One region of the Aquabacterium olei genome, then DNA from elsewhere that is predicted to be linked to it. Evidence: predicted binding sites of a transcription regulator. Region 1 holds the regulator's gene; each other region holds the start of a gene.

Region 1 (4,626 bases):
CCATCGTCCAGCCGGGGCCATTATCACTGCCGCTCGGGCGCGGCACGGTCTGGCCTTGAGCCTGACGCCGTCGTGTCCCGGGTGCCGGTGTGGAAAGGAGAAACATGACAGCGTTTGATCGTGCAGCGGATGGGCAGGAGCCCTCCGCATGGGTCGGGCCTCAGTGGTTGAAGTCCGTCCGTGCCGCCTCTGGTGGTGTGTCGGGTGCGTTGCGCCTGTTCTTGTCCGATGTGCTGGGCGGCCTGCGCCTGGTGAGTCACAACGCCCTGGCCATGCTGGGGCTGGCCGCGGTGGCGGTGGCCCTGTTCCTGTTCCATCGTCCCGAAGTGCGCCATGAACTGGAAGGTCGGGCGCTGAGCTGGCTCGTCGAGCGGGCCAATGTGCGCCTGGCGAACGCGACCGAGGGCGAGGCGGATGACGGCGCCGCTCTGGTCGAGCTGGCCGAGCCTGAGGCCATCCAGCGCGCCACGGCGGCCAATCCGGCCGAGCTCAATCGCCAGCAGGCCGCGGTGGCTTACTGGATTGCGCGCCGGTACAACGTGGCCCCCGAGCCCATCAGCCGCCTGGTCCAGGAGGCCTGGTCGGTGGGGCAGCGCATGGGGGTTGAGCCCACGCTGGTCCTGGCCGTGATGGCGGTGGAGTCCGGGTTCAACCCGTTCGCCCAGAGCCACGTCGGCGCCCAGGGGCTGATGCAGGTGATGACCGGCGTGCACCATGACAAGTACGCCATTTTCGGCGGCAAGAATGCGGCGTTCGACCCGGTGACCAACCTGCGGGTGGGCGTGCAAGTCTTGAAGGACTGCATCCGGCGTGCCGGCAGCCTGGAGGGCGGACTGAAGTATTACGTCGGCGCCGCCAACCTGGCCGATGACCGTGGATACGGCGCCAAGGTGCTCGCAGAGCAGACCTACCTGCGTCAGGTGGCCAATGGCCGCTCGGTGCCTGTGATGGCGCCGCTGCCCCAGGCCACGGTGCAGGCCGCCACCCCGGCCGCGTCGCCTGCGGTGACGGTGGTGCCGACGGCCGCCCCGGCCGGGGCCTCGGGCGTGGCGCCGGCCGCCAGCGACACCCCCGCGGTTCCGCATCGCCCAGAGCAGGTGGCCTTGCTGGTGCATTGACCCGACTGGCCGGCCCCCGGCTGGCGGGCTTGGCTGCCCTCCGCTACAATCAAACCCGCTGCGCAACTGGCGATACACGGCGGGTTTTTCGTTTCCAACAACGACCCGCCTGAGGTGGTGAACCACCGGGAAGCGCGGCCGGCTGGCTCGTAAGGGCCACGCCGATGTGCCGTTCGCCTGGGCAGCCCTCACGCCGACCACCAGCCCCGTCCGGGCCGGATCGGGCCGCGGGTCTTCAACTCCATGAAGAGGACTGCCAAGTCATGTTTGACCGCGCCAAGCACACCATCGCCAACGTCGATCCCGAACTGTTCGCCGCCATCCAGGCCGAGAACACCCGTCAGGAAGACCACATCGAGCTGATCGCCTCCGAGAACTACACCTCGCCGGCGGTGATGGAAGCCCAGGGCTCCCAGCTGACCAACAAGTACGCCGAAGGCTATCCCGGCAAGCGCTACTACGGTGGCTGCGAGCACGTCGACGTCGTCGAGCAACTGGCCATCGACCGCCTGAAGCAGCTGTTCGGCGCCGAATTCGCCAACGTCCAGCCGAACTCCGGCTCGCAGGCCAACCAGGCCGTGTTCTTCGGCCTGCTGCAACCCGGCGACACCATCATGGGCCTGAGCCTGGCTGAAGGCGGCCACCTGACCCACGGCATGCCGCTGAACATGTCGGGCAAGTGGTTCAAGGTGGTGTCGTACGGCCTGAACGCCCAGGAAGACATCGACTATGACGCGATGGAAGCCCTGGCCCGTGAGCACAAGCCCAAGCTGATCATTGCCGGTGCCTCGGCCTTCGCCCTGCGCATCGATTTCGAGCGTTTCGCCAAGATCGCCAAGGAAATCGGCGCCTACTTCATGGTGGACATGGCCCACTACGCTGGCCTGATCGCCGCGGGCGTCTACCCGAACCCGGTACCCCACGCCGACGTGGTCACCTCGACCACGCACAAGAGCCTGCGCGGCCCGCGCGGCGGCATCATCCTGATGCGCTCGGAAGAAATCGCCAAGAAGATCAACTCGGCCATCTTCCCCGGCATCCAGGGCGGCCCGCTGATGCACGTCATCGCCGGCAAGGCCGTTGCCTTCAAGGAAGCCATGTCGCCCGAGTTCAAGGCCTACCAGCAGCAGGTGGTGAAGAACGCCGCCGCGCTGGCTGAGACGCTCACGAAGCGCGGTCTGCGCATCGTTTCGGGCCGCACCGAGAGCCATGTGATGCTGGTCGACCTGCGCCCGAAGAACCTGACGGGCAAGGAAGCCGAAGCCATCCTGGGCGCCGCGCACATCACCTGCAACAAGAACGGCATCCCGAACGACCCGCAGAAGCCCATGGTCACCTCGGGCATCCGTCTGGGCTCGCCGGCCATGACCACCCGTGGTTTCAAGGAAGAGCAGGCCGTGGCCGTGGGCAACCTGATCGCCGACGTGCTGGACAACCCGCATGACGAGGCCACCATTGCCCGCGTGCGCGAGCAGGTGTCGGCCCTGACTCGCCAGTTCCCGGTCTACCGTTGAACCGCGCGCGCATGCGTGCCTGAATGAAAGCCCGGCGCGGACCGCGAGTCCCCGCCGGGTTTTTTGCATCCGACTGCCAGAAAGACCCATCCCGATGCGTTGCCCTTTTTGCGGACACCACGACACCCAGGTTGTGGAAACGCGTGACTCGGACGAAGGCGACTCCACCCGCCGGCGCCGCAGATGCCAGTCCTGCGACAAGCGCTTCACCACCTACGAGCGCGCCGAGATCGAGCTGCCGGCCATCGTCAAACGTGACGGTCGCCGTACCGACTTCGACCGTGCCAAGCTGAAGGCCTCGCTGATGCTGGCGCTGCGCAAGCGGCCGGTGGGCGCCGAATCCGTCGAGTCGGCCATCGAGGCCATCGAGGCCCGCTTGCGCCAGTCGGGCGACAAGGAGGTGACGTCGACGCAGCTCGGCGAGTGGGTGATGAAGGAGCTGCGCCGGCTGGACAAGGTGGCCTACGTGCGCTTTGCCTCGGTCTACCGCAGCTTCGACGACGTCAGCGAGTTCGTGGCCGCCATCAAGGAGACCGGGAAGAAACCTACCCCTTGAGTGAAGGGGCGGGGGCCTCATCCCGTCGTCTGCGGGCCCCCTGAGCGACAGACGGCATGCCGCGCCGGACGAGCGGCGTTGTGAACTTTGTCACGCCGGATATATTCGCTTGCATGAAAATGCAAGGGAAGGGGCGTCGCGAAATCGGGGTGACGCTGGTCGAACTGGTCATCACCGTCTCGGTGCTGTCCATCCTCGTGGCGGTGGCCGCGCCGGCTATCGGGCAGTTCGTGGCGCGCAGTGCCATGCAGGGACTGCAGAACGACTTCACCAGCGCGATGAACCGTGCGCGGCTGGATGCCATCAGCCGCAACACCTGCGTTTCCGTGTGCCCGCTGTCGAGCAGCACGGCCAACACCTGCGAGGCCACGGCCGCCAATCAGGGCAACTGGCATCAGGGCTGGATCACCTACGTCAACGCCGCCTGCGGCGCCGTCCCAGCCGGTGGGCCAGCCGCTGCCGACATCATCGCGGTGCGCGAACCGGGCGCTGCGCGCTACACCCTGATCGACCAGGGCGGCAGCCCGCCTGCACAACACACCTTCAGTGCCCGCGGCCTGTTGCGGTGGTCGGGCCGCACGCTGACGCTGGCCGACACCGGCCAGGCCGACAGCCCCCATGCCCGATGCCTGCGCCTGAGCATGCAGGGGCGTCTGATGGCCGAGATGCCTGCAAGCGGAGGAGGCTGCTGATGGCGCGATGGAGCACACCCGGCGGCCGTCGGCGGGCGATGCACGGTGCCACGCTGATCGAGGTGCTGGTGGCCTTGCTGATCGTGGCCCTGGGCATGGTGAGCATGGCGGCGCTGCAGTCTGCCACCCTGAAGTACCAGCGCGGATCCAGCCAGCGCGCGCTGTTGTCGGTGCTGCTGTCGGACTATGCCGAGCGTGTGCGCGCCAACCTCGATCAGGCCCCTGGGGTGGTGGCCGCATCGCCCTACCTGCATGCGGTGAACTGGTCGACCCAGGCGGCATCGGCGGTGAGTGCCGCGGCCCGCGATTGCGCGACGGAGACCTGCGATGCCGCGCAATTGGCGGCCTATGACATGGCGCAGTGGCGCGCCTCGGTGCGCCGCAGCCTGCCGCTGGGCGCGGTGTTCGTGCAGGGCACGGCAGCGCGCGGCCTGACAGTCACTTTCATGTGGGCCGACAAGGAACTGACCGGTGCCGGCGGCACGCTCGGGGCGGCGGCCGCCAGCACCGCCGCGGCCGGCGAAGCCGCGCTCGCGTCGGCCAGCCGCTGCCCGGCCGCTGCAGGGGCCGCAGTCGGCGTGCGCTGCGCCAACTTCACGGTGATGCCATGACGATCACGCTTCAAGGCGGCACGCGCCGCAAGTCCCGGGGCCTGACCCTGGTCGAGCTGATGGTGGCCATGGTCATCGGCCTGGTGGTGGTGCTGGTGGCCGCACGGCTGTTTGTCGGCACGCGCAGCACGCAGA
Region 2 (4,626 bases), on a different replicon from region 1:
GGGGCAAGGCCGCATCCAGCGTGGGTTCGCCGCCGCTGAACACGACGCCATCAAGCAGCCCCACGCGCTGCACCAGCGTGTCCAGCACCCGATGCCATCGGGTCGCATCGGCCGCGGGCCGCGCCTGCAGATCCGGGTTGTGGCAATAGCGGCAGCGCCACGGGCAGCCCTGCACGAACACGACGGCCGCCAGCTTGCCGGGCCAGTCGGTCGTGCTCAGCGGCGTGAACCCGCCGACAGCCAGGCAACCGGGCACGCGCGGCTCAGGCGCGAACGGCTTCGCGGTCAGGCTCGATGAAGTAGCGCCGTTCATGGAACTCGCCTTTCTTTCCGATGTTGAACGAGGCCACGGGCCGGTGGTAGCCCATCACGCGGGTCCACACCTCGCAGCGCTGGCGTTCGTGCTCGGCCAGAACCGGGTGGGGGGCGTCGGGGGTGTGTGCAATGTCGGACATGGGTTTCCTTTCAAGCGGGATCAGGCGGGTTGGAGATCAGGGGTGGTCGACGCTGGCTGCCGGCGCGCCAGAGCGGCTTCGTCGCAGTGCGGGCAGAACGCGTGCTCGCCCGCCAGATAGCCGTGCACCGGGCAGATGGAGAACGTCGGCGTGACGGTGATGTAGGGCAGCCGGAAGCGGCTGAGCGCGCGGCGCACCAGCGCCTTGCACGCCTCGGCCGAGGACACGCGTTCACCGAGGTAGAGGTGCAGCACCGTGCCACCGGTGTAGCGGGTCTGCAGCGGCTCCTGCCGGGCCAGGGCCTCGAACGGGTCGTCGCTGAATCCCACGGGCAATTGCGACGAGTTCGTGTAATAGGGCTGGGTCGCCGTGCCAGCCTGCAGGATGTCGGGCCAGCGCTGGCGGTCTTCCTTGGCGAACCGGTAGGTCGTGCCTTCGGCCGGTGTGGCTTCAAGGTTGTACAGGTGGCCCGTGGCCTCCTGCATGGCGGTGATGCAGGCGCGGATGTGATCCAGGAAGCGCACCGCAAAGGCCTCGCCCCACGGGGTGGTGATGTCGTGCGCATCGCCCGTGAAGTTGCGGATCATCTCGTTGATGCCGTTCACGCCCACGGTCGAGAAGTGGTTGCGCAGCGTGCCCAGGTAGCGCTTGGTGTAGGGAAAGAGCCCGGCATCCATGTGCTCCTGGATGACCTTGCGCTTGATCTCCAGGCTGCGCCCGGCCAGATCGAGCAGCGCGTCGGTGCGGGCCAGCAGCGCGGCCTCGTCGCCCGCATGCAGGTAGCCCAGCCGCGCGCAGTTGAGCGTGACCACACCGAGCGATCCCGTCTGCTCGGCCGACCCGAACAGCCCGTTGCCGCGCTTGAGCAGCTCGCGCAGATCCAGCTGCAGGCGGCAGCACATCGAGCGGATCATGTGCGGCTGCAATTCGGAGTTGAGGAAGTTCTGGAAGTAAGGCAGGCCGTACTTGGCCGTCATCTCGAACAGCCGCTGCGTGTTCGGATGGTCCCAGTTGAAATCCTTGGTGATGTTGTAGGTGGGGATGGGAAAGGTGAACGCCCGGCCCTTGGCATCGCCCGTCATCATCACGTCGATGTAGGCCTGGTTGATCATGTCCATCTCGGCCTGCAGCTCGCCATAGCTGAACGGCATCTCGACGCCACCAATCACGGGCACCTGCTCGCGCAGGTCTTCGGGGCAGGTCCAGTCGAACGTCAGGTTGGTGAAAGGCGTCTGCGTGCCCCAGCGCGAGGGCACGTTGAGGTTGTAGATCAGCTCCTGGATGCACTGGCGCACTTGTGCATAGTCGAGTGCGTCCTTGCGGATGAAGGGCGCGAGGTAGGTGTCGAAGGAGCTGAAGGCCTGGGCCCCGGCCCATTCGTTCTGCAGCGTGCCCAGGAAGTTGACGATCTGGCCCACCGCCGACGACAGGTGCTTGGGCGGGCCGGCCTCGACCTTGCCCGGCACCCCATTGAGGCCCTCGTGCAGCAGCGTGCGCAGCGACCAGCCGGCGCAGTAGCCCGAGAGCATGTCGAGGTCATGGATGTGGACGTCTGCCTCGCGGTGGGCCTGCCCGATCTCGGCCGGGTACACGTGGCTGAGCCAGTAGTTCGCAATCACCTTGCCCGACACGTTGAGGATCAGCCCGCCCAGCGAATAGCCCTGGTTGGCGTTGGCGTGGATGCGCCAGTCCTGGCGATCGAGGTATTCGTTGACCGAGCGCTCCACATCCACGGCGATCCGCCGGTCTGGGGGCGGGATCTCGGCCCGGGAAGAGGTCGCGGCGGTCACAGGCGCGGTCATGTCGTCTCCACTACATCTAGTGTCCGGGACCACCCCGGAACGCTATCGGTAGTGTTCTGACCTCTGAACAAGAGGGTTTTGACGGGCGTCAAACGCGGGCGGCGGATCACCGAGCGAGGCCGCAAGGTGACCGCGGTCTCGGTAGACCGTCAATCAACCCGCAGCACCTCGAACTGCTGTCGGATCTGAGCCACCTCGAGCGACACTTCGTCCCCCTCGCACTTGCCCAGCATGGCGCTGCCCAGAGGGGATGCGCCGCTGATGACCTGAACGAGCTGCGCACCGCTGACCAGCTGCATGCTGCCCCCATCCGGGCCGAGAAAGAGGTGTTGCTGCTTGTCGTCGGCGTCGACCAGACACACCAACGCGCCAAGCTGGATGCCTTGGCTGGCATCGTAGGGGCGCGGACGGAACTGGCGCCAATGGGCGATCGCCTGGCGGATGGCCTCGGCGCGACGGGCCTGGCCGGTGGCCAGGTAGGCGGCCTCGAGCCCCAAGGTGTCGTACTTGTTCTCGGCGATGTTCTCTTCGTGCGTCGCCGTTTCATGGGCCGTCCGCGCTGCCTGTTCGACCTGAAGCAAGTCGTCGGCGAGCCGTTCCAGCACCTGCTGCTGCAGCAAGAGTTTGTCCATGATGAAAGACTTCGAACTCGCCTACGGTTTCTGAAGGACGCTGGCGGCCAGACAGCCCGCCAGGTGCCGCGCAGACTTGGCGCTGACGCCCTTGCCGGTGATCGACAGCGCCGGGGGATGGGCGAGCATCCGCACAAAGACGTCCCGCACTTCTTCTGCGCGGATGTCGTCGATCAGGGCCATGGTCTCGGCCAGCAGCGTCACGCTCCCGCTGGCCCAGAGTTCTTCGACGGCCCGCTCCATCGTCGCAAAGGGTCGCTCACTGGCGCGCACGTACGAGACGGTCAACTGGTTTTTCGCGCGCTCCAGATGGACCGGGTCGATTCGGGTCGTCTGGGCATGCAGCAGCTCGCCCGTCGCCTGAACCAGCGCCTCGATCTTGTCCGGGGTGGTCACGGCATGCACGACGAAATTGAGCCAGTTGTCTCCGCTGTCGATGCTGGCATCGGCCGTGTAGGCCAGGCCGAGCCGCTCGCGCACCATGTCGACCCATGGGGCCGACATTCCACAGCCGAACAGATGCGCCGCCAGCGCAGCGGCCAGACGCAGGCGCCGCGATGGCATGCCGTCCGGACCCATGGGCATCACAGGATAGGCAACGTTCAGGAACACCTGCGAGACTTGGGTAAAGCGCCGGGCCACCGCCTGGCCGGTATATGCCGCGGGCGTTGGCGGATGCGACCAGCCACGGTCTGCCGATGCGGGCATGGCCTTGAACAGATCCTCGGCGCAGCTCACCCAGGCGTCGACGTCGAAGTGGCCCGCCGCGACCACGACCGTGTTGTTGGCCACGTAATGCCGCTGCACATGGCGAACCAGATCGTGGCGTGTGAAGCCCTCGATGTTCTCGACCGTGCCGATGACGGGCATGCCCATGGGATGGGCGCCCCAGATGGCGCGGTCGAGCAGGTCGTTGCCGCTGTCGTCGGGGTCTTCGTCGTACTCGATGGCTTCCTGGCGGATCACCTCCAGTTCGCGCTGCAGTTCCACCTCGGGAAATGTGCTGTGGAGCACGATGTCGGCCGTCATGCCGAGCAGTTGCTGGGCGTGCGCTCCCAGGCCGGTCATGAAATAGCCGGTGCTGTCCTTGCCCGTGTAGGCGTTGACGTCTGCGCCCAGCCGCTCCGCATCCAGGTTGATCGCCTGCACCGAGCGCGTGGTGGTGCCCTTGAAGGCCATGTGCTCGAGGACATGGCCGATGCCATTGGTGGCGGGCGTCTCATCGCGAGACCCGACGCGCAGGAACACGCCCACGCTGACGCTCCGTACGTGGGGCATGGGAAGGGCCAGCAGCCGGACGCCGTTGGGCAGCGTACGGAGAAGCGGTCGAGTACCAATTTCTGGATGCATGGCCCATTGTCGCTGCGACCCGGACTTACCGGATGTCCGCTACCTGCGCCCCAACCCTCAATCGCGTGAGACCGTGCATGTACATTGCCTGAGTACGATTGAGTACGAAAGGAAGCACAGCTTGGCCGACAACGACAACACCCGATCCGTGGCAATTTACTGGGACTTCGAGAACCTGCATGCCGGCGTGATGGAAACGAAGTACGGCGAAGGTGTCTACGCCAAGCAGGACAACCGCTTCAAGGTGCAGGAGCCGCTGGTGGATGTGCAGGCCCTGGTCGAGTTGGGTGCATCGTATGGGCCCATCGCCATCAACCGGGCTTATGGCAACTGGCAGTATTTCGGGCGCTACCGTGACGCCTTATTGCAAGCATCCGTCGAGTTGAT
Region 3 (4,626 bases), 1.7 Mb from region 1:
TGTGGCGGTAGGTGCCCAGCGTGATGTTGTTGGCGGCCAGCGAGTCGGCGGTGACGAAGAAGCCGAGGTTGCGCTTGATGATGCGGCGCTCGTCATCGGTCAGGCCGTTCGGGTCCTTCCAGAGCGCGATGTCGCGGCTCATGTTCACTTCCTGCGGCATCCAGTGGTTGGCGCAGGTGGCGAGGTACTTCTCCCAAGCCCACTTGTACTTGAAGGGCACCAGCTGATTGACGTCGGTCTGACCGTTGATGATGCGCTTGTCGGCGACGTTCACGCGGCGCGTGGAAGCGGCCTGAACAGAGTTGGCGGGGGTGTGCACGGGGGCTGCGCCAGCCGTCGACATCGGGGCATTCCGTGCATCGCTGGGGGCAGAGGCCGGCAGCGGTTGAGGCACAGAACCGACAGGGTTCGAAGAGGCGTTGGAGGAGTCGTCTTCCCAGACCAGCATGGTGAACATCCTATGGAATCGGATTATGGAAGGGTGTTGTGAAAAACACCAAGCACTTCTTGACAGCGAGCGCCCGAGCTTGTTGCAGCCGAGCATCGAAAACAAGGGTCTCAGATCAAGAAGGCACTGAATGGCTGTGCATCGAAGACCCTGATGCGGTCAGGCTCTGACGGTGCCAGGCTCGGCGGGCTCATTGTGTGAGCCAGCGAGCCGAACGTGGCTGCGGGCGCAGATGCACTTCGGAGACAGACAAGGCCTCGTTCGCGCGCACGCTCCCGAGGCCTTGCTCATCACCGCGCCCGCCGCGGTGGCCGCCTTACTGGCAGGCCTCGCAGTCCGGGTTGTCGATCGAGCAGAACTTGATGTCGGTCGCCGGTTCGGCGGCCAGCACGGGCTCGGAGGACACGGCCTGCGGTGCAGCCGCTTGGGCTGCGGCCTGGAAGCCACCACTCGACACGGCGTTGAGCTGGCCGCGCGAGACGGTGGACTTCTCGGCGTGCGTGGCGCCCACGGTGCGGAGGTAGTAGGTGGTCTTGAGGCCACGCAGCCAGGCGAGCTTGTAGGTCTCGTCGAGTTTCTTGCCCGAGGCGCCGGCCATGTAGATGTTCAGCGACTGGGCCTGGTCGATCCACTTCTGGCGACGCGAGGCGGCTTCCACCAGCCACACGGGCTCGACTTCGAAGGCCGTGGCGTACAGGTTCTTGAGTTCTTCGGGCACGCGGTCGATGCGGCGCAGCGAGCCGTCGAAGTGCTTGAGGTCCATGACCATCACGTCGTCCCACAGGCCCAGCTTCTTCAGGTCACGCACCAGGTACTCGTTGACCACGGTGAACTCGCCCGACAGGTTGGACTTGACCGACAGGTTGCCGAAGCACGGTTCGATCGAGGCGTCCACGCCGACGATGTTCGAGATGGTGGCGGTGGGGGCGATGGCCACGCAGTTGGAGTTGCGCATGCCGTACTGGGCGATGCGGGCACGCAGGGCGTCCCAGTCCATCGAGGTCGTGGTGTCGACTTCGACGTAGCCGCCGCGCTGCTCGGCCAGCAGCTTCACCGAATCGATCGGCAGGATGCCGCGGTCCCACAGCGAGCCACGGTAGCTGCTGTAGCGGCCACGCTCTTCGGCCAGCTCGGTCGAGGCCCAGTAGGCGTAGTAGCAGACGGCTTCCATCGAGCGGTCGGCAAATTCGACGGCTTCCTGGCTGGCGTACGGGGTGCGCAGCTGGTACAGCGCATCCTGGAAGGCCATGATGCCCATGCCGACCGGACGGTGGCGCAGGTTCGAATCACGGGCCTTCTTGACGGCGTAGTAGTTGATGTCGATGACGTTGTCGAGCATGCGCATGGCGGTCTTGACCGTCTTGCGCAGCTTGTCGTGGTCGATGCCGCCATCCTTGATGTGTTGCGACAGGTTCACCGAGCCCAGGTTGCACACGGCGATTTCGCCGCCGTTGGTGTTCAGCGTGATCTCGGTGCACAGGTTGGACGAGTGCACCACGCCGACGTGCTGCTGCGGCGAGCGCACGTTGCAGGCGTCCTTGAACGTGATCCAGGGGTGGCCGGTCTCGAACAGCATCGAGAGCATCTTGCGCCACAGGTCGACGGCCTTGATGCGCTTGAAGGGCTTGATCTCGCCGCGGTCGGCCTTGGCTTCGTAGGCGACGTAGGCTTCTTCGAAGGCCACGCCGAACTTGTCGTGCAGGTCAGGGCAGGAGGCCGGCGAGAACAGGCTCCAGTCGCCGCCTTCCATCACGCGCTTCATGAACAGGTCGGGAATCCAGTTCGCCGTGTTCATGTCGTGGGTGCGGCGGCGGTCGTCGCCGGTGTTCTTGCGCAGTTCCAGGAACTCTTCGATGTCCAGGTGCCACGACTCGAGGTAGGCGCAGACGGCGCCCTTGCGCTTGCCGCCCTGGTTCACGGCCACGGCCGTGTCGTTGACCACCTTCAGGAAGGGGACGACGCCTTGGGACTTGCCGTTGGTGCCCTTGATGTGCGAGCCCAGGGCGCGCACCGGGGTCCAGTCGTTGCCCAGGCCGCCAGCGAACTTGCTCAGCAGGGCGTTTTCCTTGATGGCTTCGTAGATGCCGTCGAGGTCGTCAGGCACGGTGGTCAGGTAGCACGACGACAGCTGCGAGCGACGGGTGCCCGAGTTGAACAGCGTGGGGGTCGACGACATGAAGTCGAACGAGGACAGCAGCTCGTAGAACTCGATGGCGCGGGCTTCGCGGTCGATTTCGTTCAGCGCCAGGCCCATGGCCACGCGCATGAAGAACGCCTGGGGCATTTCGATGCGGGCACCCTGCACGTGCAGGAAGTAGCGGTCGTACAGCGTCTGCAGGCCGAGGTAGTCGAAGTTCAGGTCGCGCTCGTACTTCAGCGCGGCGCCCAGGCGGGCCAGGTCGAACTGGGCCAGGCGCTCGTCGAGCAGCTCGGCCTCGATGCCCTTCTTGATGAAGGTGGGGAAGTAGTCGGCGTAACGCTCGGCCATCTCCGCGTGCATCACCTCTTCGCCGAGGATTTCGCGGCGGATGGTGTGCATCAGCAGGCGGGCCGTGGCGCGGGTGTAGGCGGGGTCGTGCTCGATGCGGGTGCGGGCGGCCAGGATGGCGGCCTTGTAGACCTCGTCGATCGAGACGCCGTCGTACAGGTTGCGCTGGGTCTCGGCCAGGATCGGTCCGGGCTGCACGTCGGCGCCCAGGCCTTCGCACGAGGATTCGATCAGGGCCTGCAGGCGGGGCAGGTCGAGCGGCACACGCTGGCCACGGTCGATCACGTGCAGCGTGGGCAGCGCGGCGGCCTGTTGCTCGGCGGCCTGCTTGGCGCGTTCCTGCGAGCGGCGCTCGCGGTACAGCACGTAGGCACGGGCGATTTCATGGTGGCCGCCGCGCATCAAGGCCAGTTCGACCTGGTCCTGGATGTCTTCGATGTGGAAGGTGCCGCCGTTGGGGCGCGAACGCAGCAGGCCGCGGACCACGGCTTCGGTCAGGCCGTCGACGGTCTCGCGCACGGAGGCCGAGGCGGCGCCCTGGGTGCCGTGCACGGCCAGGAAGGCCTTCATCATGGCCACGGCGATCTTGCTGGGCTCGAAGGCCACGACCGCACCATTGCGTCGGATGATCTGGTAGTTGGCGTAGGCCGACTGACGCGGCTCGGCGGCATCGGCGGCACCGCCCATGAAGGCAGATGAGGTGGACGACAAGGTGCTGGGCGTGGACGTTTGCATGTGTTTCCCTTCAGGATCTCAAGGCCCCGCGAGCGGGCGCGAAACCTTGTGAATTCGGGCGCTTCGGGGTAGAGGCGCTGACTGCGGAGGACACTATATCTGGTGTCTGGGGGTGCTTTGGGCACTACCAGTAGTGTTCGGCGGCAACTATAACGCCTTTTTGCCGGCGTCGGGAAGCGACCTTGATCCTCGCGACATGGCGGCCCTCGACACGGCCTTCACGGGCGTGCGCAAGGTCTTGTCGCGTCAGGGGGCGAGCGGGTTTCCCCGGGGCGCAGAGGGGCTGTCAGTCGGCCGCCACACCGACGGGAAAGCGGACGGCAGCCCACCCGAGTCGGCGTCGCAGGTCGGCCCAGTCGAAGGCCTGGCCGGGGTCGCGCTTGCGCCCAGGGGCCACATGCTCGTGGCCCACCACGCCTTGCAGCGGCCACTCGGTGTCGATCTGCGCCAGCAAGTGCGCGAGAGCCTCGTATTGCGCGGGCTCGAAGGGGTGATCTTCAAGGCCTTCCAGTTCGACCCCGATGGCGTAGTCGTTGCAATTGTCGCGGCCGCACCAGCTCGATCGGCCGGCATGCCAGGCGCGATCGAGCACGGACACGAACTGCATCAGCTGGCCGCCACGGCGAATGACGAAGTGCGCCGAGACCTCCAGCCCGCGGATCTGCTGGAAGTAGGGGTGGGCGTCCCAGTCGAGCGTGTTGGTGAACAGGCGCTCGATGTGGTCGCCGCCGTATTCGCCGGGGGGCAGGCTGATCGAGTGGACGATGGCCAGGTCGATCGGCATGCCGGGCGGGCGGGGGCCGAAGTTGGGGGAGGGGCAACGTGCCGCCTCGGACAGCCAGCCGTTTTGCCAAGCTGGGGCTGGGCAGGGGTCAGTCCGGATCATGTTCGGGGTCGAACTGTTCGCCCAGCACGATGCCGTGGTCGTTGACCTGCACGCCCAGGCGGGCCATGC

Evidence for each region. The regulator NrdR, encoded in region 1, represses ribonucleotide reductase genes. The targets are predictions, from matches to a motif close to CACNANATNTNGTG.
Region 2: DEH84_RS18345 (ribonucleoside triphosphate reductase) is a predicted target of NrdR. The motif match lies at 2,266-2,279, and genes of this name have one in related genera.
Region 3: DEH84_RS10900 (ribonucleoside-diphosphate reductase subunit alpha) is a predicted target of NrdR. The motif match lies at 3,763-3,776, and genes of this name have one in related genera.

The regions. Positions count from the first base shown of each region.
Region 1 covers NZ_CP029210.1:716,604-721,229, forward strand. Annotated here, with positions in the region: gene DEH84_RS03215 (lytic transglycosylase domain-containing protein) at 105-1,118, shown strand; ZMP/ZTP riboswitch at 1,171-1,308, shown strand; gene glyA (serine hydroxymethyltransferase) at 1,382-2,632, shown strand; gene nrdR (transcriptional regulator NrdR) at 2,727-3,188, shown strand; gene DEH84_RS03230 (GspH/FimT family pseudopilin) at 3,302-3,880, shown strand; gene pilV (type IV pilus modification protein PilV) at 3,880-4,491, shown strand; gene DEH84_RS03240 (PilW family protein) at 4,488-4,626, shown strand, end outside.
Region 2 covers NZ_CP029211.1:219,957-224,582, forward strand. Annotated here, with positions in the region: gene DEH84_RS18335 (anaerobic ribonucleoside-triphosphate reductase activating protein) at 1-313, opposite strand, end outside; gene nrdD (anaerobic ribonucleoside-triphosphate reductase) at 264-455, opposite strand; gene DEH84_RS18345 (ribonucleoside triphosphate reductase) at 476-2,257, opposite strand; gene DEH84_RS18350 (GreA/GreB family elongation factor) at 2,407-2,889, opposite strand; gene DEH84_RS18355 (M16 family metallopeptidase) at 2,911-4,167, opposite strand; gene DEH84_RS18360 (NYN domain-containing protein) at 4,361-4,626, shown strand, end outside.
Region 3 covers NZ_CP029210.1:2,416,939-2,421,564, reverse strand. Annotated here, with positions in the region: gene DEH84_RS10905 (ribonucleotide-diphosphate reductase subunit beta) at 1-448, opposite strand, end outside; gene DEH84_RS10900 (ribonucleoside-diphosphate reductase subunit alpha) at 765-3,623, opposite strand; gene ampD (1,6-anhydro-N-acetylmuramyl-L-alanine amidase AmpD) at 3,958-4,557, opposite strand; gene DEH84_RS10890 (sigma-54-dependent transcriptional regulator) at 4,544-4,626, opposite strand, start outside.